Regions from separate parts of the Enterobacter sp. CFEC122 genome, predicted to be linked through region 1. Evidence: predicted binding sites of a transcription regulator. Region 1 holds the regulator's gene; each other region holds the start of a gene.

What was found. The regulator LexA, encoded in region 1, represses DNA repair genes until DNA is damaged. The targets are predictions, from matches to a motif close to TNCTGTATGTACATACAGNA.
Region 2: the regulator LexA is predicted to act here: its motif matches at 7,157-7,176, upstream of ACVCAM_RS01035 (DNA translocase FtsK 4TM domain-containing protein).
Region 3: the regulator LexA is predicted to act here: its motif matches at 3,678-3,697, upstream of ACVCAM_RS17770 (DinI-like family protein).

Annotation. Positions count from the first base shown of each region.
Region 1 is NZ_JBRIQR010000020.1:17,375-29,372, reverse strand. Features, by position in the region: gene plsB (glycerol-3-phosphate 1-O-acyltransferase PlsB) at 1-2,311, opposite strand, end outside; gene ACVCAM_RS15180 (diacylglycerol kinase) at 2,466-2,834, shown strand; gene lexA (transcriptional repressor LexA) at 2,943-3,551, shown strand; gene dinF (MATE family efflux transporter DinF) at 3,615-4,952, shown strand; gene ACVCAM_RS15165 (CsbD family protein) at 5,073-5,282, shown strand; gene zur (zinc uptake transcriptional repressor Zur) at 5,352-5,864, opposite strand; gene ACVCAM_RS15155 (cupin domain-containing protein) at 5,980-6,468, shown strand; gene ACVCAM_RS15150 (conjugal transfer protein TraF) at 6,641-7,951, shown strand; gene dusA (tRNA dihydrouridine(20/20a) synthase DusA) at 8,034-9,029, shown strand; gene pspG (envelope stress response protein PspG) at 9,166-9,408, shown strand; gene ACVCAM_RS15135 (quinone oxidoreductase) at 9,593-10,576, opposite strand; gene dnaB (replicative DNA helicase) at 10,637-11,998, shown strand, end outside.
Region 2 is NZ_JBRIQR010000001.1:215,221-227,218, reverse strand. Features, by position in the region: gene serS (serine--tRNA ligase) at 1-1,222, opposite strand, end outside; gene rarA (replication-associated recombination protein RarA) at 1,315-2,658, opposite strand; gene lolA (outer membrane lipoprotein chaperone LolA) at 2,668-3,282, opposite strand; gene ACVCAM_RS01035 (DNA translocase FtsK 4TM domain-containing protein) at 3,411-7,079, opposite strand; gene lrp (leucine-responsive transcriptional regulator Lrp) at 7,215-7,709, opposite strand; gene trxB (thioredoxin-disulfide reductase) at 8,254-9,222, shown strand; gene cydD (heme ABC transporter permease/ATP-binding protein CydD) at 9,337-11,103, shown strand; gene cydC (heme ABC transporter ATP-binding protein/permease CydC) at 11,103-11,998, shown strand, end outside.
Region 3 is NZ_JBRIQR010000027.1:1,919-9,417, forward strand. Features, by position in the region: gene ACVCAM_RS17750 (hypothetical protein) at 814-1,419, opposite strand; gene ACVCAM_RS17755 (DUF968 domain-containing protein) at 1,432-2,451, opposite strand; gene ACVCAM_RS17760 (RusA family crossover junction endodeoxyribonuclease) at 2,451-2,819, opposite strand; gene ACVCAM_RS17765 (hypothetical protein) at 2,810-3,010, opposite strand; gene ACVCAM_RS17770 (DinI-like family protein) at 3,426-3,659, opposite strand; gene ACVCAM_RS17775 (GNAT family N-acetyltransferase) at 3,868-4,410, shown strand; gene ACVCAM_RS17780 (GNAT family N-acetyltransferase) at 4,551-5,018, opposite strand; gene ACVCAM_RS17785 (ASCH domain-containing protein) at 5,142-5,561, opposite strand; gene ACVCAM_RS17790 (DUF977 family protein) at 5,744-5,995, opposite strand; gene ACVCAM_RS17795 (PerC family transcriptional regulator) at 5,999-6,418, opposite strand; gene ACVCAM_RS17800 (replication protein P) at 6,433-6,978, opposite strand; gene ACVCAM_RS17805 (DnaT-like ssDNA-binding domain-containing protein) at 6,890-7,499, opposite strand, start outside.

The DNA.
Region 1 (11,998 bases):
CGCTGATGAAGCCTTCATCGCGCAGCGTCAGCACCAGAGAACTGAAGACCGCTTTGTCGAAGAATTCAGGGGCGTTAATGCCGTGCAGAACGGACAGGCGCTGGGCCAGCGTCCGGCTCTCTTTCTCCAGCGTACCGCGGTTGATGGACGGGTTCGCGCTCAGCAGCCAGAACGTGATGGCGTAGCGCTGCAGCGTTTCGCGCGCACCGGCCGCCAGCAGCTGCAGGGTGCGGGAGCGTGACGGATTGATGTGCAGCTCGTCGTTGTTCAGGGTAATCAGCCCCTGGCGACGCATCTCTTCCGTCATCTTATCCAGTTCTGTCGCCAGCTCATCCTTACTCCAGCGCAGGAACAGCTCCGCTTTCAGCATTGGATAGATGGTCTCAAGATGGCGCAATAGCTCCTGACGGGAGATATGACGATGCTGGGTAATAATGGCGGCCATGAGCGACGGCAGCATCAGCATATGCGTGATGTTGTTGCGGTAGTAGGTCATCAGCACCGCCTGCTCGCGCGGCAGAATGATGATGTCGCCGATCGTGTCCTTCTCCACTTCAAACTTGTTCATCTGCAACGCGTGATCGATAAGTTCACTGGCGGTTGCAGAAGGCACGGTCGAGTCAACCGAATACGGCACGTTACGCATCATGTCCAGATAGCAATCCAGCTGCTCCGTAAGCTGTTCACGGGTCAGCGAGCGCTGACGCGAAGCCAGAAGTGCCGTACAGCACAGGTTCATGGCGTTAGCCGCACCGGCGTTGTTAATGCGCACCATCAGCTCGGATGCGATGCCGTTAACCGTTGGCGTCAGCCAGGCCGGACGCACCGCTTCGATAGGATCGATGGACTCGCGCCACTCCGGCACGTGATGGTTCAGGTAGGTCATCAGCGGCATCGGCTCGCCGAAGTTCACGTAGCCCTGACCGAGATTGCGCAGCTTGCTCAAGCCGCGCAGCATCTGCGGCAGGCTCTCTTTCTCTTTGGTCGCGCCACGCAGCTCTTTCGCGTACGTGCCCACTTCCATCACGTGCTCGTAGCCGATGTAGATAGGCACCAGCGTGATCGGACGCGTACCGCCGCGCAGCATGGCCTGGATGGTCATCGACAGCGTGCCGGTCTTCGGATCGAGCAGACGACCGGTACGGGAACGACCGCCCTCCACGAAGTACTCCACGGAATAGCCGCGGCTGAACAGCTCGCCCAGATACTCGCGGAACACGGTGGAGTAGAGCTTGTTGCCCTTGAAGGTACGACGAATAAAGAACGCGCCCAGGCGGCGGAAAATCGGGCCCGCGGGCCAGAAGTTCAGGTTGATACCGGCTGCGATGTGCGGTGGCACCAGCCCCTGGTGATAGAGCACGTAGGAAAGGAGCAGGTAGTCCATGTGGCTGCGGTGGCAGGGGACATAGACAATCTCATGGCCATCGTGCGCCAGCTGACGCACGCGCTCGGCGTTATGGACGTTGATACCCTGATACAGGCGGTTCCAGGTAAAGCCGAGAATACGATCGGACAGGCGAATCATCTCGTAAGAGAAGTTCGCTGCGATCTCTTCCATCAGCGCAATGGCGTTCTGCTGAGCTTTCTCATGCGAAATTTTCTTGCTGCGCGCTTCATCTTCAACGGCGCGGGCAATCGCTTTTGAAGCCAATAGCTTGTTGAACAGGTCCTGACGCGCCGGGAGGCGTGGCCCTACGGCCGCCAGGCGCTGACGGGCGAAGTGCATACGCGCCACGCGCGCCAGTTTTTGCGCGATGATCTTGTCGGTGCCGTGCTCGTCCGCCATGCGACGCAGCGAAACTGACGGGGAGAAACGCACGAAGCTGTCGCGTCCCAGCCAGGAGACCGCGAAGAACTTCTGGATGCCGTTAAGCATGCGCAGCGGCGGATTCTCTTCGCCTTTTTCACGACCCGGACGACGACCAAACATCACCGATACCGGCACCATCTGCACATCCAGATCGGGGTTGCTGCGGTGCAGGTCGAGATAGTCATGGAACAGCTTGATGGACTCTTCTTTCGGCGTGTAATAGGTAAACACGCGCGGCCCGCCGTGGATGAAGACGTAGCGCGGCAGCAGCGTACCGTCAACTTCCAGCGGTTCAAGCGGGTCAGGTAAGTCATGCGCCAGACACTGGGCGCGAAGCGTCAGTAAGTCTGCCTTCGAGTTATAAGGCAAAACGTACATAATAGGGCGCGACGTATCGAGCCCCAGTTCCAGCGCGGGTTCTGCTGGGATAGACTTGCTTTTTACCAGGATGCTTAATGGTAAATTAAGTAATTTGTAGTAAATTCGTGGCCAGCCGGACATAAACGATGTAAAGCCTCTGGTTAATAATGCAATTGCGGCGCAAGGATAACAGAAAGCGCGCAAAATTTCTGTTGTTACCCGTCATACTTCAGGCTGTAGCGAAACGCGCTCCGCCTCATGTTAATGACGCTCTTTTTTAAAAAAGGTTCTTTTAATGGCCAATAATACCACTGGGTTAACGCGTATCATCAAAGCCGCCGGCTATTCATGGAAAGGTTTCCGTGCCGCATGGGTCAACGAAGCCGCTTTTCGCCAGGAGGGTGTCGCCGCAATCATCGCGGTGATCGTTGCCTGTTTCCTTGATGTTGATGCGATTACCCGCGTACTGCTTATCGGTTCCGTACTTCTGGTGATGATAGTGGAAATTCTTAATAGCGCTATTGAGGCCGTTGTTGATCGCATTGGTTCCGATTTCCATGAGCTTTCTGGCCGTGCAAAAGACATGGGCTCTGCTGCCGTGTTGCTGGCGATTATCACTGCCGTTATCACCTGGGTCACCCTGCTTTGGTCACATTTCCGATGAGCCTCGAGGAATAATTAAGTCCCTGGTTTTTTGTGCAGTTTTTGGTTCCAAAATCGCCTTTGACTGTATATACTCACAGCATAACTGTATATACACCCAGGGGGCGGAATGAAAGCGTTAACGACCAGGCAGCAAGAGGTGTTTGATCTCATTCGGGATCATATCGGCCAGACGGGTATGCCACCCACGCGTGCGGAAATCGCGCAGCGTCTGGGCTTCCGTTCTCCGAATGCTGCCGAGGAACACCTGAAAGCGCTGGCGCGTAAGGGTGTGATTGAGATTGTGTCAGGCGCGTCGCGTGGTATCCGCCTGCTGGTGGAAGAAGAGACGGGCATTCCGCTGATAGGCCGCGTTGCTGCAGGTGAGCCGCTGCTGGCACAACAGCATATTGAAGGTCACTACCAGGTCGATCCCGGCATGTTCAAACCGAGCGCTGATTTCCTGCTGCGCGTCAGCGGCATGTCGATGAAAGACATCGGCATTCTTGATGGCGATCTGCTTGCGGTGCATAAAACCCAGGACGTGCGAAACGGCCAGGTGGTGGTCGCACGCATTGATGACGAAGTGACCGTTAAGCGTCTGAAAAAGCAGGGTAACACTGTTCAGTTGCTGCCCGAAAACAGCGAGTTCACCCCGATTGTGGTCGACCTCCGCGAACAGAGCTTCTCTATTGAAGGTCTGGCGGTAGGCGTGATTCGCAACGGTGAATGGCTGTAATCTCTTCCTGACAGGCTACGCTTCTGCTGTAGCCTGCTTCATCCTCCTTTCCCGGTATTTTGCATGTCACTACTGACGGCATCAGATAAGGCATTGTGGCGTCTTGCCCTGCCGATGATTTTCTCCAATATTACCGTGCCCTTGCTGGGGCTGGTTGATACTGCCGTTATAGGCCATCTTGATTCACCGGTTTATCTTGGCGGCGTGGCGATTGGCGCGACGGCAACCAGCTTCCTGTTTATGCTGCTGCTCTTTTTGCGCATGAGTACCACCGGTCTTACCGCACAGGCTTATGGCGCGAAAGATCCGCTGCGTCTGGCGCGCGCACTGGTGCAGCCGCTAATCCTCGCGCTTGGCGCGGGTGCGTTAATCGTTGTATTGCGGGCCCCCCTGATCGATCTTGCGCTTCATATCGTCGGTGGCAGCGAAGCGGTACTGGCGCAGGCGCGACGGTTCCTGGAAATCCGCTGGCTCAGCGCACCCGCCTCGCTGGCAAACCTGGTTCTGCTGGGGTGGCTACTGGGCGTGCAGTACGCCCGCGCGCCCGTGATTTTGCTGGTGGTGGGTAATCTGCTCAACATTGTTCTGGACGTCTGGCTGGTCATGGGTCTGCATATGAACGTGCAGGGCGCGGCGCTGGCGACGGCGATTGCCGAATACGGAACCTTTATCATTGGCTTGTGGATGGTCCGGCGTGTGCTGGCCATGCGCGGGATCTCCCTGGCGCTGCTCAAAACCGCATGGCGCGGCAATATCCGTAAGCTGCTGGCGCTCAACCGTGACATCATGCTGCGCTCGCTTCTTCTTCAGCTCTGCTTCGGCGCGCTGACGGTTTTCGGGGCTCGACTGGGGCCGGAAATCGTTGCGGTGAATGCGGTATTGATGACGCTTCTGACCTTTACCGCCTATGCGCTGGACGGATTTGCCTACGCGGTTGAAGCGCATTCCGGGCAGGCGTACGGCGCGCGCGAAAGCGGGCAGCTTCGGGAGGTGTGGCGGGCTGCCTGCCGTCAGTCGGGGCTGGTGGCGCTGGCCTTTGGTCTGGTTTACGCCTGCTTCGGTGAGCAGATCGTTGCATTGCTTACCTCTCTCCCTGCGCTGCGCGAGCTGGCGAGCCACTATCTCATCTGGCAAGTCGTCTTACCGGTGGTTGGCGTCTGGTGTTATCTGCTGGACGGCATGTTTATTGGGGCGACGCGCGGAGCCGAAATGCGCAACAGTATGGCTGTCGCGGCGGCCGGATTTGGCCTGACGCTCCTGACGCTCCCCTGGCTGGGGAATCATGGTTTATGGCTGGCCCTGGCCGTCTTCCTCTCGCTGCGCGGGTTATCGCTGGCGTTTATCTGGCACCGGCACTGGCAAAACAATACCTGGTTTCCCTCGCGCTCCGATATATCGTGACGGTTAAAGATTCCGAATATGAAATTAACCACGGAATCCTTAACTACAATAATTATCACGTCCAGCAGAAAAGAACGTAACGGACGTTACGACCCGACGCTTAACGAAGAGGACACGATGATGAATAAAGACGAAATCGGCGGCAACTGGAAGCAGTTCAAAGGTAAAGCGAAAGAACAGTGGGGTAAGCTGACGGATGACGACATGACCGTCATCGAAGGTAAACGCGATCAGCTTGTCGGTAAAATCCAGGAGCGTTACGGCTACGCAAAAGACCAGGCGGAAAAAGAAGTGGGCGACTGGGAAAAACGCAACGACTACCGCTGGTAACCGGGCTACACCCGAAAGTACAAGGAAGTACACCCTGAGGGCGGCCATGAGCCGCCTTTTCATTTGCCGCTAACGCGGCTTTTTCTTCACCAGGATAGAGTGGTCGTGCTGACACGCGTCCTGATGGCGACAGGCTTCCACCTCCACGCACGCGGAACAGAGCCCGTGCGCTTCAATCACGTTATGACGCAGGGCAAAGCCCATTTTCGCTGCCAGCGTATGCATAATATCTTCCACGCCTTCCGCAGCCTCTTCTTTCACCACGCCGCAGCGGTCACAGATAAACATCGCCGATGTGTGGGTGGGCTGATCGAACAGATGGCATAGCACATAGCTGTTGGTAGATTCCACCTTGTGCACGAACCCTTGTTCAAGCAGGAAATCCAGCGCGCGATAGACCGTCGGCGGCTTTGCCTGCGGCTCGCTTTCGCGGAGCAGATCCAGAAGATCGTAGGCGCTGATGGCACCCTGCTGCAGGCTCATCAGACGTAATACTTCAAGGCGCTGCGGAGTCAGGCGCACATTGCGTTGCGCACACAGCTTTTCGGCCTGCGCTAACAGCTCTTTTGTGGACTTATCCATGTAGCACCCCGGATGTTATAGGACGGAAAACCTTCACTTTATCATGTTCTGCTAAAAACACCGAGATCCGCCAGTCTGTGCTATACCTGACCCATCGAAAACCGGGAGAACCAGAATGAAAAGACCTGACTGCATTCGACACTGGCGCGACGTGGAAGGCGCGGATGACTCGACCTACCCCGACAGCGATGAGCTGTTTTCCATTGGTGCACCGCTGGCTCGCAAGCTTGGGCTCGGGCGTATTGGCATCCATCATGAGCGCCTGCCGCCTGGGCGCAGAACGTCCTATCCGCATGCGGAGAGCGACGAAGAAGAGTTTGTTTACGTGCTCGAAGGCTACCCTGAAGCCTGGATTAACGGCCACTTGTGGAAACTGGAGCCTGGCGACAGCGTAGGTTTTCCCGCCGGAACCGGCATCTGTCATACCTTTATCAACAACACGGACGATGAGGTTCGGCTCCTGGTCGTTGGCGAGGCCAACAAGAAGCACAACCGCATCTACTACCCGCTCAACCCCGTGTATGCCGCCACGCGGGAAGATCGCTGGGTAGATCATCCCCCGCAGTTTTTTGGGCCGCATGATGGAAAACCTGGGAAAAAATAATTTCCTCTTCTATAAATATTGAGGGCCGTCACAAAATATAACAGGCCGTAAGGGAGTTTTACTTAGGGAAAGAAATAGCGGGTCTTTTACTACTTATTCACAGCAATAGTTCGTTCCTGTTTGGGTGATAACAGACAGGGGTTATTTCATAACAGACTATAACGGGCATACTGTGAAAAAAAATTTTAAATTTTCGGTGGTTAGCATTGCTGTCTCCTTGTTTATGGCAAATCAGGCGGGAGCAGCCAATACCTGGACAGAATCACGCAGCGACGCAATGGGTGGCACCGGCGTGGCTTCGGGAAGCTATGGCAGTGGGGCGTTAATCAACCCCGCGCTGCTGGCAAAGGCAAAACCGGACGATGATGTGACGGTCATATTGCCTTCGGTTGGCGCGCAAATCACGGATGAAGACAATCTTCAGGACGAGATTGATAACATCAACGACAAAATTAATCACTACAAGGATGTGGTTGATAATCTCACGCCACGAGAAATTATCACCAATCCATTAGGTTCCATTAATCAATTCCAGGGCGCGGCCAAAGATCTGGCCGATGAGCTGGACTATCTCAAAGGCAAAACCGCACGCGCAACGGCAGGGGCAGGGCTTGCGGTGAGTATCCCTAACGATGTCCTTTCGGTAGCCTTCATGGCGAAAGGCTATGCCCATGGCCGGGTGAGCTCGTCTATCGATCAGCAAGATATTGATTACCTTCGCCGTATTCAACGAAGCAATGTCGTGGCTGCCGGTGTCGCGCTGGACGCTGCGCTGAATGGTACGGATCAGATCACCAAAAACCTCAACTCAACGGCATCCGGCCGGGCGGCGATAGTCTCCGATTACGGTGTTGCTGTTGCCCGTCAGTTCGATCTGGGTGGCGTCCCGGTTTCCGTGGGGGTTACGCCAAAACTGCAAAAAACCTGGGTCTATAACTACACCACGTCAATCTACGATTACGACAGTAACAAGTGGAACGACAGCCGCTACCGCACTGACGATACGGGCTTCAACGTGGATGCCGGTATTGCGGCCGATTTCGGCGAACACTGGACCGTGGGCGTGAGCGGACAAAACCTGATGTCGCGTGATATCGACACCAAAGACATCCGTATTCGCAACGGCCGTACGGGAGAAGTGGTGAGCTATAAAGACACCTATCAGATCCGTCCGCTGGTGACCGCCGGTGCTGCCTGGCACAACGACCTGGTGACGCTGACCGCCGATGGCGATCTGACCGAAACCAAAGGCTTCAAGAGCGAAGATACGTCGCAGTACGTGGGTGTCGGTGCCGAGGTGACGCCGCTGAGCTGGCTGGCGGTGCGTGCGGGTTATCGTGCCGACGTGAAGGGTAACGACAGCAATGTCTTTACCGGCGGTGTCGGTTTCGCGCCGTTTAGCACCGTGCATGTTGACCTGATGGGCCTGTACGGTGAAGACGAAACCTGGGGCGCAGGGGCTCAGCTGAGCATGACGTTCTAAAGTCCACCGGAGGCGCTGCGCCTCCGGCTTTTCTTTGTGCTATAGTAGCGCCCCTTTTCCACCAGATGCTTAAAACTTCGCCATGTCGTCAGAATTACAGACCGCTTTCCCTGCACACCGTTTTTCCATTGCGCCAATGCTCGACTGGACGGACAGACACTGCCGCTATTTCCTGCGCCAGCTCTCCCGCCATACGCTGCTGTACACCGAAATGGTGACCACAGGCGCAATCATTCACGGCAAGGGCGACTATCTGGCCTATAGCGAAGAAGAGCATCCGGTTGCCCTGCAGCTGGGCGGCAGCGATCCGGCCGCCCTGGCGCAGTGCGCGAAGCTGGCTGAAGCGCGCGGCTACGACGAGATCAACCTCAACGTTGGCTGCCCGTCCGATCGCGTGCAAAACGGCATGTTCGGCGCCTGCCTGATGGGGAACGCGCAGCTGGTGGCGGACTGTATCAAGGCGATGCGCGACGTCGTTTCCATTCCGGTGACGGTCAAAACCCGTATCGGGATTGACGACCAGGACAGCTACGAATTCCTGTGCGATTTCATCAATACGGTCTCCGGCAAGGGCGAATGCGAGATGTTTATCATCCACGCGCGAAAAGCCTGGCTCTCCGGCCTGAGTCCGAAAGAGAACCGTGAGATCCCGCCGCTGGACTACCCGCGCGTGTATCAGCTGAAGCGTGACTTCCCGCACCTGACGATGTCCATTAACGGCGGCATCAAGTCGCTGGAAGAGGCCAAAGCGCATATTGAACATATGGATGGGGTGATGGTCGGGCGCGAGGCGTATCAGAACCCGGGCATTCTGGCGACGGTCGATCGCGAAATCTTTGGCATCGAAGGTGCAGACACCGATCCGGTTGGCGTCGTGCGTGCGATGTATCCTTACATTGAGCGCGAGCTGAGCAACGGTACGTATCTCGGCCATATCACTCGCCATATGCTTGGGCTGTTCCAGGGCATTCCGGGCGCGCGTCAGTGGCGTCGCTACCTGAGCGAAAACGCCCATAAAGCCGGGGCCGATATTGAGGTGCTGGAACATGCGTTGCGCCTGGTGGCGGACAAGCGATAACTTTCGCTAAAAGTTCGTCAAATTCACCACGCCCTGCGAATTCTCGCGGGGCGTTTTGCTTTAAGAACAACACGTTATGTCTGGCATGATTCTTGTAATGTTTGCTGCATCATTCGGGAACTCGTGGGAGAGCACCATGCTGGAACTACTTTTTGTGATTGGCTTTTTTGTCATGCTGTTAGCAACGGGCATTTCGCTGCTCGGCATTCTGGCGGCTATCGTGGTGGCGACGGTCGTCATGTTTATTGGCGGATTGTTTGCCCTGACGATCAAACTGCTGCCGTGGTTACTGCTGGCCGTCGCGGCGGTGTGGGTGATACGGGCGATTAAATCGCCAAAAGTGCCTAGTTATCAGCGCAATAACCGCTTCCGTTACTAAGGTATTGAGGGGTTCGTCACAGAGTTGTAACTTTTCCGGCAGCCTGGCTTAGAACAGAATAGGATTTACTTATCGAATCTGTCACTATGACTGCCGTTAAAGAATTCATCGCGCTGTACCCTACATACAGCCGAACTAAAAAAAGAAAGGGCTTCCCACGGGAAGCCCAATTTCTTTTTGGGGCTCAGGGAATCAATAAACTCGACCCCTGCGTTGCCCGGCTCTCCAGCACCTCATGCGCACGCTGCGCATCGGCTAGCGGGTATTTCTGCGCTTCTGCCACATCCACCTTAATGACGCCGCTGGCGATCAGCGAGAACAGCTCGTTGCTGGCTTCCTCAAGTTCTTCCCGGTTGGTGATGTAGCCTTGCAGGGAAGGGCGCGTGACGTACAGCGAGCCTTTCTGGTTAAGGATGCCCAGATTCACGCCGGTGACTGCGCCTGACGCATTCCCGAAGCTCACCATCAGCCCACGACGCTGCAGGCAGTCCAGCGACGCTTCCCAGGTGTCTTTCCCTACCGAGTCATACACCACGCGCACCTTTTTGCCGCTGGTGATCTCCTTCAGCCGTTCGACAATGCTCTCTTCACGGTAGTTAATCACCTGCCAGGCGCCCGCCTGCAGCGCGCGCTGGGCTTTTTGGGCATTGCCCACGGTGCCGATCAGTTTTGCGCCCAGCGCTTTTGCCCACTGACAGGCGATGAGCCCGACGCCACCCGCCGCGGCATGAAACAGGAACTGCTCGTCGGGTTTAATTTCATAGGTTTTGCGCAGCAGGTAGTAAACGGTTAACCCTTTCAGAAAGGAGGCCGCCGCCTGCTCAAAGGAGATGGCGTTGGGCAGCAGGGCGGCTTTATCCGCCGGGACGTTGTGGACGGAGCTGTAAGCGCCCAGCGGAGATTGCGCGTACACCACGCGGTCGCCTTCTTTAATATGCTTAACTGCGCTGCCCACTTTGACGACGACGCCGGCCGCCTCGGTGCCCAGTCCGCTCGGCATCGACGGAGGCGGGTAGAGCCCGCCGCGAATATAGGTGTCGATGTAGTTTATGCCGATGGCTTTGTTTTCAACCTGCACTTCGTTTTCGTCAGGCGCGGTGGGGGTGAACTCCACCGCGTTGAGTACGTCAGGGCCACCATGCTTGTGAAATTCAATACGTGTTGCCATGCTTCCTCCAGAATGTGGTAATCTTTCGACCCACTCTTTATCTCGGTAACTCCATTCACTATGGCAGGAAACAAACCCTTCAACAAACAGACTGAACCTCGCGAGCGTGATTTCCAGGTCGCAGGGTTAAAAGTCCCGCCGCACTCGATTGAAGCGGAACAGTCGGTGTTGGGCGGTTTAATGCTGGATAACGAGCGCTGGGACGACGTCGCCGAGCGCGTGGTGTCCGAGGACTTCTACACCCGTCCGCACCGTCATATCTTTACCGAAATGGCGCGCCTGCAGGAGTCGGGTAGCCCGATTGACCTGATCACGCTCGCGGAGTCGCTGGAGCGTCAGGGACAGCTGGACAGCGTTGGCGGGTTTGCCTATCTGGCAGAACTGTCAAAAAACACGCCAAGTGCGGCGAACATCAGCGCTTATGCTGACATCGTGCGTGAACGCGCCGTTGTCCGCGAGATGATCTCGGTGGCGAATGAGATCGCCGAAGCGGGTTTTGATCCGCAGGGTCGCACCAGTGAAGACCTGCTCGACCTTGCCGAGTCCCGCGTCTTCAAAATCGCCGAAAGCCGCGCCAACAAAGACGAAGGCCCCAAAAATATCGCCGACGTCCTCGACGCCACCGTTGCCCGTATCGAACAGCTGTTCCAGCAGCCGCACGACGGTGTGACCGGGGTGAACACCGGTTATGACGATCTCAACAAGAAAACCGCCGGTCTGCAGCCGTCGGATTTGATTATCGTCGCCGCGCGTCCGTCGATGGGTAAAACGACATTTGCGATGAACCTCGTCGAAAATGCGGCGATGTTGCAGGATAAGCCGGTACTGATTTTCAGCCTTGAGATGCCCTCCGAGCAGATCATGATGCGTTCTCTGGCATCGCTGTCGCGCGTGGACCAGACCCGCATCCGTACCGGTCAGCTCGACGATGAGGACTGGGCGCGCATCTCCGGCACCATGGGCATTCTGCTGGAAAAACGTAACATCTATATTGATGACTCCTCCGGCCTGACGCCGACGGAAGTCCGTTCCCGCGCGCGTCGTATCGCCCGCGAACACGGCGGTATCGGCCTTATCATGATCGACTACCTTCAGCTGATGCGCGTCCCGTCGCTCTCCGACAACCGTACGCTGGAGATCGCCGAAATTTCCCGCTCGCTCAAGGCGTTAGCCAAAGAGCTGCACGTGCCGGTGGTGGCGCTGTCGCAGCTTAACCGCTCTCTGGAACAACGTGCCGACAAACGTCCGGTCAACTCCGACCTGCGTGAATCCGGCTCGATCGAGCAGGATGCCGACTTAATCATGTTTATCTACCGTGATGAGGTTTATCACGAGAACAGCGACCTGAAAGGGATCGCCGAAATTATTATTGGTAAACAACGTAACGGCCCGATCGGGACGGTGCGTCTGACCTTTAACGGC
Region 2 (11,998 bases), on a different contig from region 1:
GCTGATAGTTTTCCAGCACGGCAACCAGGGTACGGCCCACAGCCAGGCCAGAACCGTTCAGGGTATGCACCAGACGGGTTTTCTTATCAGATTTGCTGCGGCAACGTGCCTGCATGCGGCGCGCCTGGAAATCCCAGACGTTAGAGCAGGAGGAGATCTCACGGTAGGTGTTCTGCGCAGGTACCCACACTTCCAGATCGAAGGTTTTGCAGGCACCAAAGCCCATATCACCGGTGCACAGCGCCATACGACGGTATGGCAGACCTAGCAGCTCCAGCACTTTCTCCGCGTGGCCGGTCATCTCTTCCAGCGCGTCCATGGATTCTTCAGGACGGACGATCTGCACCATCTCAACTTTGTCGAACTGGTGCATGCGGATCAGACCGCGCGTGTCGCGACCGTAAGATCCTGCTTCAGAACGGAAGCACGGAGAGTGCGCCGTCAGTTTGATTGGCAGGTCGTCTTCGTCGATGATCTCATCACGCACGAGGTTAGTCAGCGGCACTTCCGCGGTTGGGATCAGCGCGTAGTTGCTGCTGTCTGCTTCCTCGTCCAGCGGACGGGTATGGAACAGGTCGCCGGCAAATTTCGGCAGCTGGCCCGTACCGTACAGCGTATCGTGGTTGACCAGATACGGCACATAGGTTTCGCTGTAGCCATGCTGCTCGGTGTGCAGATCCAGCATGAACTGCGCCAGCGCGCGGTGCAGATGGGCAATCTGGCCTTTCATCACCACGAAGCGAGAGCCGGTCAGCTTAACCGCTGCCGCAAAATCCAGGCCCGCGTGCATTTCGCCCAGCGTCACGTGGTCGCGCACCTCGAAGTCAAACTCACGAGGCGTACCCCAGCGTTTCACTTCAACGTTGTCGTTTTCATCTTTGCCGACAGGCACGCTGTCGTCAGGAATATTCGGGATAGCCAGGGCAATATCACGAATTTCGGCCTGAAGAACATCCAGTTCAGCTTTCGCCTGATCCAGTTCTTCACCCAGCTTGTTCACTTCCAGGCGTAATGGCTCAATATCTTCCCCGCGCGCTTTCGCCTGGCCGATGGATTTCGATCGAGAGTTACGCTCTGCCTGCAGATTTTCAGTTTGTACCTGCAGTACTTTACGACGCTCTTCAAGAGCGCGCAGCTTATCTACATCCAGCTTAAAGCCCCGGCGTGCCAGTTTTTCAGCGACTGCGTCTGGCTCATTACGCAGCAGATTGGGATCGAGCATGCTTATCCTGTGCTTATCGAATTAAAATAGGAAATGTGACCACAGCCTGCGGTCACAAGGATACAATTGCCAACATTACCGCAACGATTGAACTAACGGTAGCGTTTTATAGGGCTATTTTGATCCTGTCCGGCGAGCCAGGTGAGCTTTTCACCAATCTTTCCTTCAAGACCTCTGTTTGTGGGGTGATAATAGCGCGTTTGTGCCATCTCCTGCGGGAAATATTCCTCCCCGGCAGCGTAGGCATTGGGTTCATCATGAGCGTAGCGGTATTCCTGCCCATACCCCATCTCTTTCATCAGTTTGGTCGGCGCATTACGCAGATGAACCGGTACATCGTAGTCCGGGCGTTCGCGTGCGTCAGACATCGCGGCCTTAAACGCGGTATAGACGGCATTGCTTTTCGGCGCACAGGCCAGATAGACAATCGCCTGCGCAATGGCACGCTCGCCCTCCGCAGGTCCAACCCGGGTGAAACAATCCCAGGCCGACAGCGCGACCTGCATGGCACGCGGGTCGGCGTTGCCGACATCTTCTGAGGCAATCGCCAGACAGCGGCGCGCGACGTATAGCGGATCGCCACCCGCAGTAATAATGCGCGCATACCAGTACAGCGCCGCATCCGGCGCGCTACCGCGCACGGACTTATGCAGCGCCGAAATCAAATCGTAAAAACGGTCACCTTTATTATCGAAACGCGCGCTGCGTTCCCCGGCAATTTCGGTGAGCAGTTCCGGTTTTAGCACCCGCTTGCCGGCATCGTCGACCTCGGCCATGTCGGCCATCATTTCCAGCGTGTTCAGCGCCCGACGCGCATCGCCGTTAACCAGCTCGGCAATCGCACGACGCGTCTCGTCAGGCAGAACGATATCCTGCCCGCCGTAGCCGCGCGATTTGTCGTCCATCGCCTGAGTGAGAACCTTTTCGATATCCTCAGTCGTCAGCGATTTGAGCAGATAAACGCGCGCACGGGAAAGCAGCGCCGAGTTCAGCTCAAACGACGGGTTTTCGGTAGTCGCCCCAATGAAGAAGATCGTGCCGTCTTCAATATGCGGCAGGAAGGCATCCTGCTGGCTCTTGTTGAAGCGATGGACTTCGTCGACAAAAAGAATGGTGCGGCGTCCGGCGTTGCGGTTCTGACGTGCACGCTCGATAGCCTCACGGATCTCCTTCACGCCGGACGTCACCGCTGAGATACGCTCAACGTCCGCGTTGGCATAACGGGCAATCACTTCTGCAAGCGTAGTCTTGCCGGTGCCTGGGGGGCCCCAGAGGATCATGGAGTGCAAATGCCCCGCCTCAATGGCGCGCGGCAAGGGCTTACCGGCAGCCAGCAGGTGCTGCTGACCGATGTACTGCGCTAAATTTTCTGGCCGCATACGGGCGGCCAGAGGTTGAAACGCGTTATCTGAAAAATCGAGCGACAGATTGCCCACTCACGCCTCTTACTTATTGCGTTGGTCGTCCACCGTTACGCCCTTCGGCGGGGTAAAGGTGAACTTCGATGCATCAACGGCGCCGTTCTGCTGAGATTTGAGCTGATAGCTGCTGCGCTGATCGTCCTGCTCAACCGCGCCGAACTGATTAATGGTACCGTTGGTGCTGACATTGATGGTGAACTGCTTCAGGTTGCCGTTGCTGCCTTTCGGCGTCAGGACAAACTCGTCACCCGTCTGTTTAATATTGTACTGCTGCCAGTCGCTGGCCTGGTTACGGGCAATCAGCATAAATGGCGTATTGCTGGTGGCATCTTTCAGCCAGGTCGCAGTAGCCTGCTCAACGAACGGGTTGTAGAACCATAAGGTTTTACCGTCAGACACCAGGATGCTCTCATCCGGCTGGGTCATGTGCCAGTTAAACAGATTTGGCCGTTTTACCCACAAGTCCCCCTGACCTTCCTGCACCGCGTTGCCGCTGCCGTCCGTCACTTTCTGCGTGAAGCTGGCGTGGAAGCTGCTTACTTTATCCAGTCGGCTTTTAAGGTCGCTGGCTGCATCAGCCCAGACGCTGCTGGCGACAAAACTGGTGAGTAATGCACAGGCGATGGCGATTTTTTTCATTGTTATTCCTTAAAATACGTCTTCCCGATATGGGGTTTCCGACTTCTATTCTGGACCTGCCCGGAGGCAGGCGACAGAAGAAAATGCTTAATTTTGGCTGATTTACCCTTCTTTGCAATCGCGAAAGGTTAATCAAACGGTGGCGGAGCCAGCACCTCGCGGTTACCGTTATGCCCCTGCTCGCTCACAATGCCCTGCGCTTCCATCTGCTCGATAATGCGCGCAGCGCGGTTATAGCCGATGCGGAACTGACGCTGTACGCCGGAGATAGACGCTTTACGTTTTTCGGTAACGAAATTCACCGCCTGATCGAATAACGGATCCAGCTCTTCACCGCCGTCAAAGCCACCGCCGCCGCCTTCGCTTTCCGTATCGCTGGTGATGCCATCGACGTATTGCGGACGACCGCGCGCTTTCCAGTCCTGCACGACCGCGTGCACTTCCTGGTCGCGCACGAACGCGCCGTGAACACGCACCGGAGAGGTGGAGTTCGGCCCGGAATAGAGCATGTCACCCATTCCCAGCAGCGACTCTGCACCGCCCTGGTCAAGAATGGTACGGGAGTCAATTTTACTTGATACGGTAAAGGCGATACGCGTCGGGATGTTCGCTTTAATCAGACCGGTGATAACGTCTACGGAAGGACGCTGGGTCGCCAGCACAAGGTGAATACCGGCCGCACGCGCTTTCTGCGCCAGACGGGCAATCAGCTCTTCCACTTTCTTACCGACGGTCATCATCAGGTCAGCGAATTCGTCGACCAGCACCACGATATAAGGCAGTTTTTCCAGCACCGGATGCTGGGCATCCATGCTGTCACCCGGCTTCCAGTACGGATCCGGAATCGGACGGCCCATGCGCGCCGCTTCGGCGATTTTCTCGTTATAGCCGGCCAGGTTACGCACGCCCAGCGCAGACATCAGCTTGTAGCGGCGTTCCATCTCATTCACGCTCCAGCGCAGGGCGTTGGCGGCGTCTTTCATGTCGGTGACCACTTCAGTCAGCAGATGTGGAATACCTTCATAGACCGACAATTCGAGCATTTTCGGGTCGATCATGATGAAACGCACATCTTCCGGCTGCGCTTTATAGAGCATGCTGAGGATCATGGCGTTCACACCGACGGACTTGCCGGAACCGGTGGTACCCGCGACCAGCAGGTGAGGCATTTTTGCGAGGTCTGCCACCACCGGATCGCCAGCGATATCTTTACCCAGCACCACGGTCAGTGGAGATGGGTTATCACGGAACTTGGTGTTATCCAGCACTTCACGCAGGTAGACGGTCTGACGTTTCTTGTTCGGCAGCTCAAGACCAACGTACGGTTTGCCCGGTATCACTTCCACCACGCGCACCGCCACGGTTGACAGCGAACGCGCCAGGTCGCGGGACAGGTTGGAAATACGCGCGGCTTTTACGCCCGGCGCCAGGTTCAGTTCAAAACGGGTGATCACCGGACCCGGCGAGTAGTTCACGACGTCCGCCTTGATACGGAAGTCAGCCAGACGGGCTTCAACCAGACGGGCCATCTGCTCCAGCGCAAATGTATCAACCGGCTCGACTTCAGCTGGCGGCGGCGTCAGCAGGTCCAGCGACGGCAGCGGCGTGCTTGGACGCTGCAGCGGACGGCTGTCACCGTTACGCATCAGCAGCGGGTGAATCAGGCTCTCCTGCGGCTGTGGCGCAGGCTGCTGGAACTGCTGTTGCTGCGGCTGCTGTGGTTGCACATACGGCTGTTGAACAGGTTGCTGTGCGTAGGTAGATGGTGTCTGCTGGCGCACAGGCTCAGCTTCCGGCATCACGCTCGGGGTAAATAAAGGCTCGCTTGGGCCATCATCCACCAGATCTTTCATCGGCGAGAATTCAAAGTCCGACAGTGAGAACGGATTTGCCCCTGCCGGCTGTTCACCGGAGTAACGCTGCTGCTGCGTTGCCGCAAACTGGCGCGCTAATTCGGCTTCTGCCGCATCATCGTCGTCTTCTAGCGCAGGTTCGTCGTGCTGATAGTCTTGACCGTAGCGCTGATTTTGTTGCGCAGCGAACTGGCGGGCCAGCTCGTCCTGCTGCATTTCATCAGCATCATCGTCGTACTCAGACTCGCGCGCTTTTTCTTCAGCCATGCGCTGGGAAGGCAGCTTGATGCCATAAGAAGCAAGCTCACGGCGGGTTGGCACGCGGACGCGGTTAGGACGAGGCAGTTGCGGACCAATCCCCTCTTTCACCTGAGGACGCGGTGCGCCCCCTGTTGCCAGGCTAAAGACCGGTGCCGCTGCTGCTGCGGCCGCAGTAGCCTGCTTAACGCCTTCCGCTACGGGTGCTACAGCAGGCGTCGGGTCGACCGGCGGAACAGAAGGCGCCTTCGTAACCGGCTCCTGCACCGGTTCAGGCACAGGCTGATACCAGGCGGCCAGCTGTTCGCGTTCACGCGCACGGCGCTCTTCGACTTCTTCGAAATAGTACAGCGGTGGACGCGCAGGCTTCACCTCTTCCACGATTTCAGGCTCAGGTTCAGGCTGCGGTGCAACGTAAGGCTGCACAGGTTCAACGGGTTCAGGCACGTACTCATGATAAGGCTGGGACACTGGCTGCTGATATTGCTGCGGTGCATACTCAGGCTGCGGCGGCTGATAAGGCTGCTGCCACTGTTCCTGCTGCACGGGGATGTAACTTTCAGGTTCAGGCGCAATAACGGGCTCCGGCGTATGAACACCCGGCGCAGTCTGCCAGTCAACCTGAGGTTGCTGAATAACGGATTCCGGCGGCGGGACCGGCGCGGATGGCATCACGGCGTCGACAGGCGCGGCATACGCCTGCGCAGCGGTCGTCGCGGCGGCGGCAGCCGCAACCGGCTCGGTAACCGAGTGGCCGTTCAACAGTGGATCGTATTCGTCGAAGTCACCCGGCGTGGCACGGCTACCGGAAAAAAGCACATCATCAGGATCGACGGCGGTACCTGCGGCACGGTACTCAACCTGCTCGTCTTCATCCATGCGTTTACCGGAGAAGAGCGCCGCATCGGTTTTACGGCCCAGCGGGTTGGCAAATTTCTCAGCAACACGCTGGCGACGCGCCAGCGCACCGCGCAGAATTCTGGCACGACGAGACTCGCGACGCTGCACAGGCGCGTCGTCTTCCTCTTCATCTTCGTATTCGTCTTCATCCACCCACGTATCGTCACGACGGGTACGGTTACTGGCGAAGGTCAGAATGGTGAGGATAAAGCTGCCAATTTTCTCGGCAATGCTCACCCAGGACCAGCCGGTAAACAGCGTCAGCCCGGCGGCCCAGATGCACAGCAGCGCCAGCGTGCCGCCGCTGCTGTGCAGCATCGGCTGAAGCGCGGAACTTAATAAACTGCCGATTACCCCGCCAGAGGCGAAGTACCAGATATCATCCGCATTGATCGCTGCCAGCCCGCAGGAAGTGAGAATCAGCGCCAGCGCGCCAATCAGGCGCAGCGAGACGGCGAAATAGTCGATGTAATCATCGTTCTGACGATGACGCCACGCAAACCAGCATCCGCCAATGATAATGACGGGAAGGGTGTAGGCCATCACACCGAAAATGAAAAACAGCGTGTCCGCAAGCCAGGCACCGGGGACACCGCCTAAATTATGGATAGGCTCATGCCATGCAGTTTGTGACCAGCTGGGATCAGAGGGGTTGAAACTGAGTAAGGCTGCCATCAGCCAGACGGCAAAAAGGGCAATAACAATCAGCAAAGCCTCGAGGAGACGACGTCCGCTGCTTAGCTTCGATAGTGTGACTTCTTTGTCTTCAGTGTATTCCTGGCTCAAGAAAGGCTCTCCAGGTATCAGGCATATCCTGCCTGTTTGCTAAAACGGACAACAGCGCCGGGACTCCCCGGCACTGTTGCTGTATGGATTAACAGGAGTGTAATCAAACTACGCTGATTTTGCACCTGTTCCGTGTTAGCGCGTCTTAATAACCAGACGATTGCTCTGTTTGACCTCTTCCATTACCACATAAGTACGGGTGTCGTTCACGCCCGGCAGACGCAACAGGGTTTCCCCCAGCAGCTTACGGTAGGCGGACATATCAGGCACACGGGTTTTCAACAGGTAGTCGAAATCACCGGACACCAGATGACACTCTTGAATTTCTTCAAGTTTTTGTACAGCGGCGTTAAATTGCTCAAACACATCCGGCGCACCACGATTCAGAGTAATCTCAACAAATACCAGAAGTGAGGCATCCAGATAATGCGGGTTCAGCAGAGCCGTATAGCCCTGAATAAAACCCTGTCTTTCCAGTCGGCGCACACGCTCAAGGCACGGCGTCGGGGAAAGTCCCACACGTTTTGAAAGCTCGACGTTGGAAATACGCCCATCCTTTTGCAATTCATTCAGAATGTTACGATCGATACGGTCGAGATCTTTGCCAGGGCGCTTCTTGCTATCTACCATTATTATTGTCTCTCTGTATTCCTTCCCTACTCCTGCCTGGACCCTGTGCACATCACTGTTCAGAGCCTGTACCCGTTAGTCATCACATCGCCTGGTTTTGTATTAGACGCGATGCGGATTCGGGTTCTGTTGGTAAGAAGACCGTTGCCCGAAGGCTGTCACCGACATCACGCATGGCGTCTGTCCACGCCATGCGTAGATTTCACTGACCCGGTAAAAATGGCATTTACGTGCATGCCTATGCGGCATACGGTTAACGCGGTTTTTTTTCTTCCTTGAATGTTTTCGCAAAAGCGCAGGGGATTGTCAAAGCAAAACATCGTTTTTTAGTGCAACATGCCGGATATTCATTACGACAGGGTATTAATCCTCATTTTATTGCCTTATAAACGACCGGTTTTCTTAAGAAAGCGTGATGTTATCGCGCGCGATTCATCGTCCACGGCTATTACACAGATTGATATCAAAATTGCTGCGCTCTTTTTTTACGGCAACAAATTCCCTACAATCCAGCCAAATGTCTGCCAACAACAATGGGGATCTCATGGGCACGGCCAAACACAGTAAGCTGCTAATCCTTGGTTCTGGACCTGCGGGATATACCGCGGCGGTCTACGCTGCACGCGCTAACCTGCACCCGGTACTCATCACCGGTATGGAAAAAGGCGGTCAGCTGACCACCACTACCGAAGTGGAAAACTGGCCAGGGGACCCGAACGACCTGACCGGGCCGCTGCTGATGGAGCGCATGCACGAGCATGCCGCTAAATTCGAAACCGAAATTCTGTTCGATCACATCAACAAGGTCGACCTGCAGAACCGTCCGTTCCGCCTGACGGGTGACAGCGGTGAATACACTTGTGACGCGCTGATCATCGCTACCGGCGCCTCTGCCCGTTATCTCGGTCTGCCATCCGAAGAAGCGTTTAAAGGCCGCGGGGTTTCTGCCTGCGCAACCTGCGACGGTTTCTTCTATCGCAACCAGAAAGTCGCGGTTATCGGCGGCGGCAACACCGCGGTGGAAGAAGCGCTTTATCTGGCCAACATTGCCTCTGAAGTGCACCTGATCCACCGTCGCGAGACCTTCCGCGCGGAGAAGATCCTGATCAAACGTCTGATGGATAAAGTGGCAAGCGGCAACATCGTGCTGCACACCAACCGCACCCTGGAAGAGGTGACGGGCGACCAGATGGGCGTTGCCGGTCTGCGTATCCGTGATACCCAGAACACCGATAACGTCGAAACGCTGGAAGTGGCGGGTCTGTTCGTGGCTATCGGCCACAGCCCGAACACCGCGATCTTCGAAGGCCAGCTGGAGCTGGAAAACGGCTACATCAAAGTGCAGTCCGGCATTCACGGTAATGCGACTCAAACCAGCATCCCGGGCGTATTCGCGGCCGGCGACGTAATGGACCACATTTACCGTCAGGCGATCACCTCTGCGGGCACCGGCTGTATGGCCGCGCTGGACGCTGAACGCTACCTCGATGGACTGGCTGAACAAGGTAAATAATCTTTACAAGTCAGTAACAAACGTAAATAAAGGCGGCGATAAGTCGCCTTTATTGTCTCCCCGTTGTAACATTGCGCTGCCCAACTTCTTATAACGTCACCTGCAAAGTACGCAATGGAAAAAACCCGTCAACAAGAGTTAACACGCTGGCTGAAACAGCAAAGCGTTCTTTCCCGCCGCTGGCTTACGATTTCCCGTATTTTGGGTTTCATCAGCGGTCTGTTGATTGTTGCCCAGGCATGGCTGCTGGCCCGCATTCTTAATCACATGATCATGGAGAACATTCCCCGCGAAGCGCTCCTGCTGCCCTTTATTGTCCTGATCCTGATTTTTATCCTGCGCGCCTGGGTGGTGTGGCTGCGTGAGCGCGTCGGTTTTCACGCCGGACAGCACATTCGCTACGAGATCCGCCGTCAGGTGCTCGACAGGCTTCAGGAAGCCGGGCCCGCGTGGATCCAGGGTAAACCGGCCGGTAGCTGGGCGACGCTGATCCTTGAGCAGATTGACGATATGCATGACTACTACGCGCGCTATCTGCCGCAGATGGCCCTTGCCGTCTTCGTTCCGCTGCTGATCGTGATCGCCATTTTCCCGGTGAACTGGATGGCAGCGCTGATTCTGCTGGGCACCGCCCCGCTGATCCCGCTGTTTATGGCGCTGGTCGGGATGGGGGCAGCGGATGCCAACCGCAGAAACTTCCTGGCTCTGGGTCGACTGAGCGGTCATTTCCTCGATCGCCTTCGCGGCATGGAGACGTTGCGCATTTTTGGCCGCGGTGAAGCGGAAACCGAAAATATTCGCCTGGCGTCGCAGGACTTCCGTCAGCGCACCATGGAAGTGTTACGCCTCGCCTTCCTGTCCTCCGGCGTACTGGAATTCTTTACCTCACTGTCGATTGCCCTCGTGGCGGTCTACTTCGGCTTCTCCTACCTCGGCGCGCTGGATTTCGGCCATTACGGCACGGCGGTGCCCCTTTCCGCCGGGTTCCTGGCGCTGATCCTGGCGCCGGAGTTTTTCCAGCCGCTTCGCGATCTGGGGACCTTCTATCACGCCAAAGCCCAGGCGGTTGGCGCCGCCGATAGCCTGAAAACGTTCCTGGAAACGCCGCTGGCCCACCCGGAGCGCGGTGATGTAACGCTGAATGCTAAAGACTCCGTGACCATTGAAGCGCAGGACTTTTCCATTCTGTCGCCCGAAGGCAAAGTGCTCGCCGGTCCGCTGAACTTTACCTTACCTGCCGGACAACGCGTGGTGCTTGTCGGCATCAGCGGTTCCGGGAAAAGTTCTCTGCTGAACGCGCTATCCGGTTTTATGGCCTATACGGGTTCACTGCGGATCAACAAAACCGAACTGCGCAACCTCGACCCCGACGCCTGGCGTAAACAGCTCAGCTGGGTAGGCCAAAACCCGCAGCTTCCCGCCGCTACGCTGCGCGAAAACGTGCTTCTGGCGCGCCCGGACGCGCGTGAAGATGAGCTGCAATCGGTTCTCGACCGCGCCTGGGTCAGCGAATTTCTGCCGCTGCTGCCGCAAGGGGTGGATACCGTAGTCGGCGACCAGTCCGCCGGGCTGTCGGTCGGGCAGGCGCAGCGTGTGGCCGTTGCCCGCGCGCTGCTTAACCCATGCCACCTAATGCTGCTGGACGAGCCGGCAGCCAGCCTTGACGCACACAGCGAGCAGCGCGTAATGGAAGCGCTTAACGCCGCCTCCCTGCAGCAAACCACCCTGATGGTCACCCACCAGCTGGAAGGGATTGCCGACTGGGACCAGATCTGGGTCATGGAAAACGGCCGTATTGTTGAGCAAGGCGATTACGCCTCTCTCGTTGCCGCCCAGGGGCCATTTGCGACCCTGCTGGCGAACCGTCAGGAGGATATCTGATGCGCGCTCTGCTGCCTTATCTTGCGCTCTATAAACGCCACAAATGGATGCTGACGCTGGGGATTGTGCTGGCGATTGTCACGCTGCTCGCCAGCATCGGCCTGCTCACGCTTTCCGGCTGGTTCCTGTCGGCCTCGGCCGTCGCGGGGTTCGCCGGATTATACAGCTTCAACTATATGCTTCCGGCTGCCGGGGTTCGCGGTACCGCCATCACCCGTACTGCCGGACGCTATTTCGAACGGCTGGTCAGCCACGACGCCACTTTCCGCGTGCTGCAGCACCTGCGTATCTATACCTTCAGCAAACTGCTGCCCCTCTCCCCTGCCGGGCTGGCGCGTTTTCGTCAGGGTGAATTGCTTAACCGCGTGGTGGCGGATGTCGACACGCTGGATCACCTTTACCTGCGGGTGATTTCCCCGATCGTGGGCGCGTTTGTGGTGATTGTGGTGGTCACGCTGGGGCTGTCTGTTCTGGATGTCCCCGTTGCGCTGACGCTGGGCGGGATCATGCTGCTGACGCTTATCGTTCTGCCGCCGCTGTTTTACCGCGCCGGGAAATCCACCGGGGAAAACCTGACGCGTCTGCGCGGGGACTACCGCCAGCAGCTGACCTCCTGGCTTCAGGGGCAGGCAGAGCTGACCATTTTTGGTGCCAGCAAGCGCTACCGCGCGCGGATGGAAAGTACGGAGCTGAACTGGCATGAGGCCCAGCGCCGTCAGTCGGAGCTGACGGCCTTCTCTCAGGCGCTGATGATGCTGATCGGCGGCGTGGCGGTAATAGCCATGCTGTGGCTGGCTTCCGGCGATATTGGGGGAAACGCACAGCCGGGTCCGCTTATTGCCCTTTTCGTTTTCTGTGCGCTGGCCGCGTTTGAAGCGCTGGCTCCGGTGACGGG
Region 3 (7,499 bases), on a different contig from region 1:
GGTCAATGGTATTAGACATCGCCACCTGATGGAGGTCTTACAAATGAAAAAACCTCGCCGAAGCGAGGCTATTTGAATTTGAGGCACCTCATCCAACAAACCACCCCGGTTAGTTGGATTTTGACGAGATGCTTTTGGATGAGCGCTGAACCCAAGGGTCAGTATTTTCACACAGCAATTTTGCGAAAAGCAGCGCTCACGCAAAAACATCTATGGGAGATGAAGGAAATTGGCATCGATAATGAAATCCGAGATAACATCAATGTAAATAACAACTCCAGCTATAAGGCTGGCAATCAGTATCAGGGCAATCATCCAGACGCCCATAGGTCACCTCTTCTGTGGTATTCCCAATACAATCCTTATTCATCACTACATAGAGATGAAAGTACATTGCACAGCTAACCACAAAACAGATTACCAACGCCAGCGTTTTGAGTATCTTTAACAATACATTCTCCCTGTACATTTATTGTACGCAGTTTAATTCAAACTGGATCAACAAACTGTCAACACAAGGGATAAACCATAGCTTGCAACACCGGGCCCTTAAAATTTTTTTTACGTCGAATATGTCTGGTGAGTTCGGCGATATGACAGGGGTACTGGTGGAATGCACCTTCGCGAATACCCCTGTCGTATCGCCGTAAAACAAAAGCCCCGACCGGCGGGGCTTTCGTTATATTCAAATTGTCGCTTAAGTTCGCTGCCATCGCGGCGCAGCTCTGCCAAGCATGAATAAATTATCTAAATTCCTGGCTCGTTTTCAATATATAAATAGAATTAGAGCACGAAAAGTTAAAACCCAATCATTCAGCTCTGCTCAGCCAGGAGCTTCCGCGTAGATAAAAAGACCTTCGCCCTGAATATCTCCAGGCACCAGCGAACTCGTTTTCTGGCCTCCCAGTCCGTTAGCCACGGTGCGATAGACTGTAGTTCCCTCGTAATGTCTGAGATTTTTTTGCGTGTGGTGTAATACTGCAGACCGACGATATAAACCGGGTCATTTACATCAAGCGCCTGCAGCACTGACTGCTCGACAAAATCAACGTCATCATCGTGCATAGCTTTATCAATGATGCTGGTGGCGGGCTGTGGCCACAAAATTGCGTGAGCACGATTTAACGCCTGCGGCCCTCTGAATCCCTCTGCTCGAGCTTGTTCCAGTGCAGCTGTAAAGCGAGACAATGCCTTATCCGACCATCGCCCGCCCTTAAGAACATCCCAGCATGCATGAGCGCGAGGCAATCGTGGGGCTGTTCCACCGCTTACCCCCTCGCCCCATGTTGTCAGCAATGATTTAATCCATGCCGACTGAATACCTGTAAGAAGCATGCTTTTACCCAGCCAGCTTTTACGCGGCGCACTCGCTGCTTTACCCAGCGCTTCAATATGATTACGGCGTTGACGTGGTGTCATCCTGTTCGCTCCTTACGCCAGAACGCCGAGCGCGTAGGCCCGGTCCAGCACTCTAATGATCATTTCCAGCTGCGAGCCATATTTGCGCTCGAATGCCAGTCGGTCGTTATGCAGTTCGGTGTGATGCTTTCGGCAAAGTGGTATGGAGAAGATGTCATGCGCTTTTGTCGCCATGCCACCCTGCCCCCATCCGATTAAGTGATGTGGGTCGTCTGATTGCTGCTGGCAGCATTCACAGGGCTGTGTTTTCACCCAATTCAGATAATCGCGACTTTCCCAGCGAAGACGCTTTGGTCGACGCATGAAAGACTGAGGCGGCGCCGGATCCTCCATCACCCCCACCAGAGGTTCGGTCAGCGCATCAGGCAGGTCAGCGGATGAAACTAATTCCCCGAGGATGCTGGTGGCCGATACTGAAGGCGTAATATCGCTTTCACGACCAATCCTGCTTTCTTGAGGTAAACGAAGCGCTTCACGAACGCAGGATTCTGGAAGTGCATCCGTAACCCCTTTACGAACTGCCCACCAGCAGAGTTCAGCGAGGGAAATCTCGCGGCTTTTGTCGATAGCGAGTGAAATACGAACCGAATCCAGAACAAAGGCAATTACATTTCTGCGTGCCAGCTCTGCCAGTGCTTCGGTACGCTGCTCTCGCAAGTGGTTATCACAATAGCCACAAAGCAGGATGGAGCCAGGCTCATGGTGCATAATGGTTAGTTCGTGATAGTGGTATTCACTGTGAGCGAACTGGCAATTTCCGGCGCCGTGCTTTAGCAACCAGTAATCAAGCCCACTTATACCACCAGCTGCAGTCAGGACCTTTTCATTCAGAAAGAAGCTTCGCAGCTGCTCGTTTTCAGCCAGTGGCTGCCGCACGTCCGAAACGCGACCAGTTTGATATCCAGCCATACTTTCTGGCTGGCGCTCGATTAATACTCTACCTGCGGTGAACAACTCCATCAGCTCTCTTTCTGGCTTCAAAAGTACGACACCCAGCTCCCGTGCAATCACAGGTTGAAGAAGCGCACGCATCACTCGCTCTCCCTGATAATGATCTGCCCGTTCTCGCCCCAGAGCTTTGTTATCCTTGAATCCCATATATGCGTGTCGTCTTCGAAGAGCGCATCCATCAAAGACTTCATCAGGTTATCAAGATCGGGTTTACCCTGATGGGGCTGCCCGTTCATCTCTGCGCGCTTCTTTTTGCTCCAGCTATTAGGCATCGGAAGAACGAAGGTAACGTGTGAATTTGACTCTGGCATGTAAATGCCCAGCAGCCGGACGTGATCGCAAAAGGCCCGGTAACGCATAACTTCAGGGCGCTTTTTCCATTTGTCTGCAAGCGTCATGCGTGGCTTACCCATCGGGAGGATGTTGTAGACTGTCACGATCACCCCCATGCCCGGGAACGCATACTTTGCGCTGTCTTAGCTGAGGATTTTTGCTGAGGTAGTAATGCGCTGACTATCCAAAGACGAGGGTCAATATCGAGGCTTTTCTCGACGGGGACGCCTTTAGACTTGTAGCGAGCCACCAGTTCATTGGCTTCTTCGGTTGTCAGCCCGGTGTGAGTGAACCAGCTTTTCTTCATGCCGCCTCCTGCAGGAGTGACATCAAAAGAAAAATGCTGGCCCGTTGAGGGGTCAGTAGGGATTTATTCGGGTTTGGTGTTTGCGCCATGGTTTCTCTCCAGTGGCGCAGCAGGTATAGGGTGTTCAGGCCTATGACGGGAGTGTAACAGAATTCCTGGAAACGCGATAACCAGCCCGTTCAAGCATTTGCGTAAAGAGTGTCGGTGTTCCTACTATCTCATCATCCTGTAACGGCATAAATGATACTTCATCCCCACGTCTGTACATGAGCGCGCGACCACTATCAGGAAATGAGTGCAGTCGCGCAACGATAACCCCATCGTTGCATCTGATGACCGCATAGCCCTTGTTAGGTAATTCTTCTTTTTGTTCCACCAATCTCCCCTCCAAACTGGAAAATTTCTGCATGCTGTTTCAATAAAACCAGTCGTCTGCACTTTCCCAGGTCTGCTGGAGGATTTCCTCAACCGTCTTTTTAGCTTCTTTTTCGCCACCGTAAACACTTAACCCATCGGAACCTGCGCGACGCACAATCAGACAGCACTCATCGAACTGACTCTGGAGTCGTTTTAAAAATTCTCTCTCAAGTGCCGGGACTGCACCCTCTGGAAGTTCTTTAGTACGATCAATGGTTAATTCAACTTTCATAAGCGCCTCCACCGCAAGAGCTGTATGTATATACAGTACACTTATGGAGGGGTTTGATCAACGCCTTAACAGCACGAATTGTTAAAGTTTGATTATGTTGTTTACAAACAGGACAGTGGGCGTTAATGTCGAAGCAAGTATAATTCACCCAATAAATTCTTCATTAAATCAGCACCATATAACTAATCTTTAATGGAATCGACAAGCCATGACAATAGCCACTTCACCCAGACTCATTCTTCGTTCATTTAAAGAGAGTGATGCTTTAGCACTTCTGGATTATCTGTCTTCGCCACGTACTCCCTGTTTTCAGGACGAAACGCTCAACTCAGTTGAGGATGCCGTAGACGAAGTATGCAGAAGAGCAAATGATCCAAGCCAATTTGCTGTTTGCCTCAAAGAAACCGACCTCGTGATTGGCCATCTGTTTGCAGAAAATAGTGGCGAACCAGATGCTAATACGTGGTCCGTAGGTTGGCATTTTAATCAACGTTATGAAGGATACGGGTACGCCACAGAATCAGTAGGGACCCTGTTTAAATATTTGTTTAACGTGAAACAGGCAAGACGTCTCTACGCATACGTTGAAGACTACAACCTGTCCTCACAAAGATTGTGTTCCCGCCTTGGGATGCGACAGGAGGGTTGCTTTAAAGAGTTTGTTTCATTTATTACGGATGAAGGCGAGGAAAAATATGACAATACATTTGTTTATGCCTTACTAAAAAAAGAATTTAAATCAACGATTTAAATTATGTTTTAAGTGCTTATCACAGGATGTAACTTTTTGGCTGAGCCATATAAGCCCCCTGTGTGCAAGGAGCGGACATTCATTGTACTGATTTGTTGAGTTCAACCGGGCATAGAATGCTGTCTGCTGCAGGTTATTTATTATTTTGCCAAATATTTTCGCATCAGTGCATTTTCTAATGTAATTCCACGGCAAATAGGAAAACCTCTCTCCACTACATGAAAGCCGTGTCGTAGAAAGAACGCTTCCGCAGCCTTACTTACATTTGAGGTAAGCTCTCTAGTTCCATGTTGCCTCGCTTCCTCATGAATACAATTCATTAGTAATGTCCCTACCCCCTGTCCTGAATAGGTTCCTGAGACATAAAAATGGTCAATGTACCCATTTGGTTGGAGATCTGCATATCCAGCTATTTCGCCATCAACCTCTACAACAATAGGGGATAGTTTCCTCATGTGATTGGCCCATTGTTCCTGGTCGATTTCTGCCGGGGCCCAAGCATCAATTTGTTCATGTGTGTAGTAGTCTGATGCGATGGTATGTACAGAAGAATAAAACACGTTAAATAATGAGATTTCATCCCCATTACGGAACCTTCTTATTTTCATATAACCTCATTATGAAAGCTGCTTGTAGAACAATGGTACTTTTTGTGAAACAGGGTGTCATCTCCTCTCTCACAGTGGGCCCATGCCCAGTTAGCCAGTCCGTTCTGTGCCAGGAGCAGACAGTTACAAAATCTCTGTAAGTTCAAATTCCTCAAAGATAAGTTCCATTTCTTCAGAAAAAGTGCCTTCACGTTCAAAATAACGCTTATGACCTTCATTCCAATACTCCAGACTTAAATCGCCTTCACCTTCCTTACTGGCGAGTTCACTCGTCATTTCACTGAAGCGGATGACTTGCATCCTGAGAGTTCTAATCACGCACATTGGCTGTCCGGCTCCGTTAAGAATGATATTATAACTTCCAACGCAGGGAGCTTCGCCTCGTTCATACTCATGCTGAAAAGAAACTATCGAAGAGCATGTCGCTGTTTTACTCCCACTCAAAACCAGTTGTACGAGTTCGTCAGCAAGTTCTGGGCTGTCGCCAAATTGCCATGTCAGTGCACCGGGATAAATTTTTTTTAATTCTTCGAGCTTTGCCATTTTTAGCCTTTGTTAATTTGATTTGCTTAGAGGAAGAGACCCATTTCCAATCAATATGAACTATCTAATGCAAAAATTCACCGTTGTTCCATTACTGAGAGCTTCCGCTTCTCGCTCAAAGCGGACCTTCATGAGCATACAGATGCCGCGGTTAAGCGGCATTTTCTTTTACGTTCACATTACTATCTGGTATGTGAAAAGCGTTTCAGATCGAAATCGATTATTGTGCGTTGGTCACGGAAAATGCCGCAACGACCGTATCGAATCAGTTCGCCCCGTGCAAGGACTATTCGTATGTATTTCTCTGCGGTGGTGCGATGCAGATCGAACATTGAAGCAACTTCTTTCGTCGTGATACGACCACGCTCTTTCACTAACTCAGTGATCCTGCTAATGATTTGAGCGCGCTCACTCTGTGTTTTTGGTCTTGGCATCGGTTACGCCCTCCCCGCCATGTGCAGGCAGTCTTTACGACGCTTGGCGATACGGGCAACCTCAACAGCACTACCAGCTATGCCAAACATTTCTGAATACACCGCAGCTGCTCTTCGCCATAGGCCTTTTGCCTCAAGCGCCTTCGCTTTCTCCTCTGCGGCCTGCATCCTGACTGGATCGCTTTTTTCCGCCATACACGGAAGGATTACATCCGGAATATCCGCGTGTGGTACCGCCTCGTATGTGTACTGAACACTATTCCGGGAACGAACGATCACTCCTTGGTCGCTTAAGTCACGAAGCAATTTGCCAGCTGTTGCACCTGACATATCCAGTGCCTCTGCAACATCGCCTACGGCGCAGTTCGGTTGGTAGCGCACAAACACTGCTACCTGCTGTTTTTGTGTTAATGCTTTGGTCATTGGTCAATACTCGATTAGTTGGTTAAACCTGCCGCTTTACGGCGTTGGTACTCTTCCATCAGCAGCTGTGCCGGAGTTGGCCCTGCCGGATGCTGCGGTGCAGCTAGCTGGCGACGGATTGGAGGAACCGAAAGCCCGTTGCTTACGTTCTTCGTCCATTTGGTTAATAACTTCTCTGCCAGTTTTTTAAGTTCCCCCTCGGTCATCTGACGCTCAACACCAGTTCTGCGCATTTCGATGCAGATGTGATACAGCACCGGCTGCGGCCACGGATATTTGTCACTACCCGAAAAACGATACGACTCGTTACGCCAGCGACTGTATTCACTCATCACGCGGTCAGATGTCAGCCCAAACGGATTGGCACCACTCTCTGAAACCAGCGAAACGAACTCAGCAAGATCCGGGGGCCATGTATTACCTACTGCGCAACGGTCCATGCATTGCTGACAAACCAGTTTGATCTGTGCCTCAGTCATCGAACCTATCTGAGCTATCCAAAGGGCCGTGGGTTCTGCCCCATTCTTCTGCGTCCAGCGGTTCGAGAAGATTTCCCCCATCACATGCCATAAGCGCCACGCTGTCTCCGTCGCCATCAAGTCCGTTCCGGCGTCGCCACTCTGCGTGTGCTGACTGTATTTGCTGGACAGCTCGGGATGCTGCTGGCTGTGGTCGAACTGATGCATTCTCGGTACCTCCCGTTTGTGGTGCTTTCAGAACCTTTGCGCGATCCAGGTGGCGAGCGAACTTCTGCTCCCACTGAATTTGATGAAACACTTTCCCTTCGGCTTGCCAGTAAGCGATGAAACTGCTGAGCTCGGCTTCAATATTTATGCCCGCCTTGATCGGCATGCCCCACAGGTTTGCCTGTCGTGCAAAGTCGGCTGTTGGATTCCAGTTTTTAAACATCCGGAATTTGCCGAATGGCTGCTGTTGCCCAATTCCGATACCTGGCTGATCCGGATAATCAGGAATAACAGGTTCGACCAGTTCTCTATGTGTGGGGTTTAGATCTTTATGGTTCCTTGGTAGATTCCGTGTCCCGTTTTTGGGACTGTTTAAAGGGAAAAACGGTACTCTT